One region of the Paenibacillus sp. JL3B1040 genome, then DNA from elsewhere that is predicted to be linked to it. Evidence: predicted binding sites of a transcription regulator. Region 1 holds the regulator's gene; the other holds the start of a gene.
What was found. The regulator Rex, encoded in region 1, represses fermentation and respiration genes when NADH is low (regulators of the CRP and FNR family bind a similar motif). The targets are predictions, from matches to a motif close to TTGTGAAATATTTCACAA.
Positions count from the first base shown of each region.

Region 1 (3,114 bases):
AGTTTGATGCCGGACCGCAGCGACGCGGCGCCCGGCGATCCCGGTCAATTCGTGTACCGGCTATTACCGGCCCGTAAGCCGAAGGAATGGGAGGTGCTCGCCGCGCTTGAGAACCAGATTTATGTGGGGCTTGGCGATGTGCTGCGCAAAGGGGAGCGTCTCTTGTCCGACATTCGGGAGGAGCAGGACGATTATGCAGCGGAGAGCTTGCTTACCGACATCAGTGGTCTGTTCAAAGATTTGGCGGGAGAACGGGAAGCTTTGCGTTTCTTCATGAAGCTGGACAACCAAGACACGGTCTACTGGATGGAAGCCAACGGGAACTACCGCAGCCGTTCGCTGCAAATGTACGCGGTGCCGATCGACGTCAGCGCCCAGTTGAAGGAATTTTTCTTCGACCGGAAAAAAAGCGTCGTCATGACGTCCGCGACTTTGTCGGTCGATAAGTCGTTCCAATATATGATCGAGCAGTTGGGCTTGACCGAGGCGGCGGAAGAGGACCGGCTGATCACGGCGATGTTGCCGTCCCCGTTCAATTACCGGGATCAGGCGCTGCTGGTCATTCCGCGCGATTTTCCGAGCGTGAAGGGCAGCGTGGGGGACGACCATTTCATCCTGACACTGGTGCAGTCGCTGGCCGATGCTGCCGTGGCGACGCAAGGACGGATGCTGGTGTTGTTTACGTCCTACCGGATGCTGAGACAGGTATACGATCCGCTGAAAGAGCTGCTTTCGGCAGAGGGAATCACCGTCATCGGTCAAGGGATGGACAGCGGCAGCCGCACCAAGCTGACCCGGCGCTTCCAGGGCCAAAACGCATCGGTGCTGCTGGGGACGAGCAGCTTCTGGGAAGGGGTGGACATCCCGGGCGAGGCATTGACGAGTCTGGCGATCGTGCGCCTGCCTTTTCAGCCGCCAAACCATCCGCTGGTGGAAGCCAAAAGCGAACGGCTGCAGCGGGAGAAAAAAAATCCGTTCATGAAGTTGTCCGTCCCGCAAGCGGTTATCCGTTTCAAGCAGGGCTTCGGACGGCTCGTTCGCTCGTCGCAGGATCGGGGCATCGTAATCGTGTATGATACCCGCATCCTGGAATCCTATTACGGGAAATACTTCTTGTATTCATTGCCGGGTCCGAAGATGGAGCATATGCCGATGAGCCAGATGGTGCCACGCATCTCGGAATGGTTGAATCCCGATGAATAAACCGTTTCATATCTTGGTTTGAAGAATAGGGGGAACGAAGTATGAAGTCAGAGAAAATTTCGGACGCCGTCGTCCGCAGGCTGCCGGTTTACCTGCGCTTTTTGAACGAACTGAGCCGCCGCGAGGTCCCGACGGTATCATCGCAGGAGCTGGGGCAAAAACTCGATCTGAATCCGGCGCAAATCCGCAAGGACTTGGCTTATTTCGGCGATTTCGGCCGAAAGGGCATCGGTTACGACGTCGCTTATTTGATTGAAAAAATTCAGCAAATTCTCAACCTGGACCAGCAGATCAACGTGGCGCTCGTCGGTGCCGGTAACCTGGGCCAAGCCTTGTCGAATTATAACGCGTATCTGAAGGATAATATGAAAATCGTCGCGGTGTTCGACGCCTCGCCGGCGAAGATCGGCACCCAGATCAACAACATTACGATCCAGCCGATCGAGGAACTGGTGGATACGGTCAGAAAGAACAACATTCGCATCGGCATCATTACCGTGCCGGATACGGAAGCCCAGCGCGTAGCGGACGAATTGGTTGCCGCCGGCATTGGCGCGATTCTGAACTTCGCACCTACGATTCTGAAAGTTCCGCCGGAAGTGCGGATCCATGCCGCCGATTTCACCACAGACCTGCTCAGTTTGGCGTATTATCTGGAGAACGGAAAGGAACAAGCATCGTATGAGTCGTAAATGGTTGATCAAGAACGGAACGTTTGCCGTACTGGAAACGAATCGTCCCGTGATTCACGGATATATGCTCGTTGAGGGCGACACCATCACCTATATCGGCGAAGCGCGCCCGGAAGGTGTGGAAGGCGCCGAAACATTTGATGGCAAAGGGATGTTGTTCCTCCCTGGACTGATCAACACCCATGGACATGCAGCCATGTCGCTGCTTCGCGGCTACGGGGATGACATGGTGCTGCAGACCTGGCTGCAGGAAAAAATGTGGCCGATGGAAGCCAAGTTTACCGCCGCTGATATCTATGCCGGTACGGCATTGTCTGTCCTGGAAATGCTTAAGGGCGGCACGACAACGTTCCTGGATATGTACGATCATATGGACGAAGTCGCCAAGGTCGTGGAGGAATCCGGCATTCGCGCCGTGCTGATGCGCGGAGCAATCGGGTTATGCTCACCGGAGGAGCAAGAGCAGAAGCTGAAAGAAGCGATCGCGTTTGCCCGGAACTGGCACGGTAAAGCGGAAGGCCGCATCACCACGATGATGTCGCCGCATGCGCCCTACACCTGCCCGCCGGCTTTCATCGAGAAATTCGTGCAAGCCGCGCATGATCTGGACTTGCCGATGCACACGCATATGTCGGAGACGCGTGCCGAAGTGGAGCAAAACGAGAGTGATTACGGCGACCGTCCTGTGGAACATTTGCGGAAGCTGGGCATGTTCTCGCGTCCGACGCTGCTCGCCCATGCCGTGCATTTGACGGACGAGGAGATCGACGTTTTGGCGGCGCATGACGTTGCGATCTCGCATAACCCGGGCAGCAACCTGAAGCTGGCCAGCGGTGTGGCTCGCGTGCCGAAGCTGCTGCAAAAAGGCGTGATCGTCTCGCTGGGGACGGACAGCGCCGCCAGCAACAACAACCTGGACATGCTGGAGGAGATTCGCTTGGCCGCGCTGATCCATAAAGGCGTATCCGGGGATCCGACGGCGGTGCCCGCGTTGGAAGCGCTCAAGATGGGGACGGAATACGGCGCAAAGGCGGTCTTTTTGCCGAATACCGGGAAGCTTGCGGCAGGCATGAAGGCGGATTTCATCGCCTTGAATACGGAGCAAGCTCATTTCCTGCCTAAAACCGATTTCATCTCCCACACCGTTTATTCCGCCGGACCCAAAGATGTGGAGCATGTATGGGTGAACGGAAAACAGGTCGTCAAACACGGAGCCTGC
Region 1 is NZ_CM169317.1:3,263,732-3,266,845, reverse strand. Features, by position in the region: gene dinG (ATP-dependent DNA helicase DinG) at 1-1,203, shown strand, start outside; gene ACZF99_RS14695 (redox-sensing transcriptional repressor Rex) at 1,245-1,895, shown strand; gene ACZF99_RS14690 (amidohydrolase) at 1,885-3,114, shown strand, end outside.

Region 2 (3,114 bases), 2.1 Mb from region 1:
ACAACAAGCCGTGCACAAGGCACAGCATCACGACCGTAATCCCGCCGACCAAAGTGTACAGGTTAACCATATCGAACAATCCGGCTCTCATTTCCATATCCTCGCCGATCGGCAATCCCTTCAGCAAGCCGGAGAACACAACGCCCAGCAGGAACGGGGGCAGCAGACTTCCGATGAAGACCGCCCAGTCCCACGTGCCTTTCCATTTGCCGTTATCCACTTTGCCGCGAAACTCGAAGGCAACGCCCCGCGCAATCAAGGCGAGCAGCAACACGACAAGCGGAGTATAATAGCCGCTGAACAGCGTGGCGTACCAGTTCGGGAAAGCGGCGAACATCGCGCCGCCGGCCGTCAGCAGCCAGACTTCGTTGGCGTCCCAGAACGGACCGATCGAATTAATGAGCACCCGGCGTTCCATATCATTCTTGGCTAAAAACTTGGTGCTCATTCCCACCCCGAAGTCAAAGCCTTCCAGGAAGAAGAAGCCGACAAACAACACCGCGACCAGGACAAACCAAAGTTCATTAAGAGACATGGTATCCCTCCTTACCGAATGGATCCGCTAACTGATCGGAGTCGGCGCCCGTGATCTCACTCGGACCTTTCTTGATCACTTTCACGAACAAGTAAACCATGACCGCTCCAAGCACCGCATAAATGAGCGTGAACGCAATCAGCGAGAACAGAATTTGTCCACCCGTTACGCTAGGCGACACACTGTCCTTCGTTTGCATTAAGCCAAACACCGTCCAAGGCTGACGCCCGATCTCCGTCATGATCCAACCGGCGGTGTTGGCGATAAACGGCAGCGAAATCGACCACAACATCACGCGATAGAACCAGTTGTTGCTCGGTTGGTCGAGTTTTTTGCGCCAGGCCAAATAAGTGCCGTACAAAGCGAATACGATCATCAAGCAGCCGGCGGCGATCATGATCCGGAAGCTCCAGAAGGTCGTCCGTACCGGAGGAATGTACTCCCCGGGACCGTAGGTCTGTTCATATTCGGCTTGCAGCTCGTGCATGCCTTTGACTTCGCCGGAGAACTTGCTGTAAGACAGGAAGCTCAGCAGATAAGGGATTTTGATCTCAAAATTGTTCTTTTCGTTGTCCGAATCAATATGCGCATACAGCGTCCAAGGCGCAGGGTCGCCCGACTTGCCCCAAAGCCCTTCGGAGGCGGCCATTTTCATCGGCTGTGTCTTCACCAAATATTGCGCCTGTTGATGGCCGAACAACGCCGTTCCGAACGAAGCGATCAAAGCAACGATGATCCCGATCGTAAAAGACTTCTTGAAAAAAGCCGCATCTTGGCGTTTCAGCATTTTATACGCGCTGACCCCGGCAATGAGGAAAGCTCCGGTCGCAAACGCGCCGAGCACGGTATGCGGGAATTCCACCCATAGTTGTCCGTTGCCGATCAAGGCGAAGAAGTCGTTCATCTCCGCACGTCCGTTATTGATCTCGAAGCCGACCGGGCGCTGCATGAACGAGTTGGCGGCCAAAATCCAGAAGGCCGATACCGTCGTGCCCAAAGCGACCAGCCAGATGCACAGGAGGTGCACCTTTTTGGACAAGCGATCCCAACCGAAGATCCACAAGCCGATGAAGGTCGATTCCATAAAGAAGGCAAACAGCGCCTCCACCGCCAGCGGCGCGCCAAAGACGTCGCCGACGAAGCGGGAGTAATCCGACCAGTTCATGCCGAACTGGAATTCCTGGAGGATCCCCGTCACGACCCCTACCGCAAAATTGATAAGGAACAACTTCCCCCAAAACTTGGCCATCCGTTTGTATTCTTCTTTCCCCTTCACGACATACATCGTCTCCATGATCGCGATAAGCAGCACCAGACCGATGGACAAGGGAACAAAGAAGAAATGGAAAATCGTTGTCACCGCAAACTGAAGGCGAGCAAGCACAATCGGATCCAGCATTTCTTTCCCTACTTTCTAAAATAATTATTATCTAAGGTGAATTCTATCACCGGATTATGAAAACGAACGGGGAAAAAATAATAATTTTGTGACAGAAATCACATGACAAATGTCACAACTATGAACGAATGCTCCAAACCTGCGCCGGATCAACGTTTTTTGACGGTCGGAAAATTATGACATTACTGTGAATGGACCTTCTTGACCCCGTCGAGCAGGTGCCTCAGCGTGAGTATCGGATGACGCCACAGCATTCGAGGTCCGGCAAAAGCCATCACCCGGCGAATGCGCTCCCGCTGGACGGCCGCATAACAGTGCACGGGGCATGCCAAGCAGGTCGTCTTGCCTTCACCAAACCGGCAGCGGTCAAGCCGCTGCTCGGCATACCGGTGAAGCTCGGCGCATTCGGCGCATAACGGCGCCAGCGCATCCTGGACGCCTTGGGCGTCCCGGGCTGCCTGCCGCGGATCGGTCCGCGCTTTGCCGCCATGCACTTTGCGGCAGTACAACGCGATCATGAGGGCTACGGTTTTCTTCTCGCGGCGAATCCGCGGCCCGCTGACGCCGGTTGTGATCAAAGCGTTCCCTTCCTTTCCGCGACACGCGGCCGGAAGGCAATTTTCCAGCCCAGCCAGGTCCCAGCGATCATCAGGACACCGTACGCAACAACGCCGAACGGAAGGGTCGTCGCCGCCCAATGCAACAAGGCGAACCCGCCCAGCAGAAGCATCAGTCCTATCATGACGATGGTTTGATTTTGCTGCCCCGCCGCTTCAAACGGCTCCGAGAAAGGCAATCCCTTGCGTAAAAGCATGAAACATAAAATGGCGTAACATTGCATCGCCAGTCCCGCCACGATCAGGTCAGGGATAATGGAAGCCCCAAACAACACGGCGAAAACGGCAGCTTCCACCACATACAAAGGTAGCATCAGCCGGACCAAGCTGGCCAGCAAAGCTCCCTTGTAAATCGGCGCTTCGCCGGAAAGCGGAGCGGTTCGATAGATCCAGGCCGCTTTATATCTGCTGGAGTAACGAAGCATCATGATTATAGTCGGCAGCATGATGCCGCTAAAATATATGAACAAATACGTACGGGAACCGGCAAGCCCCTCCAACCCCCGATCGAGTCCGTTCGAAAACAAGAAAATGAAGGGAAACACGATCGAGAACCCTAAGGA
Region 2 is NZ_CM169317.1:5,382,130-5,385,243, forward strand. Features, by position in the region: gene cydB (cytochrome d ubiquinol oxidase subunit II) at 1-535, opposite strand, end outside; gene ACZF99_RS24665 (cytochrome ubiquinol oxidase subunit I) at 525-1,934, opposite strand; gene ACZF99_RS24670 (nitrous oxide-stimulated promoter family protein) at 2,117-2,512, opposite strand; gene ACZF99_RS24675 (hypothetical protein) at 2,509-3,114, opposite strand, start outside.
Region 2: the regulator Rex is predicted to act here: its motif matches at 2,021-2,038, upstream of ACZF99_RS24665 (cytochrome ubiquinol oxidase subunit I).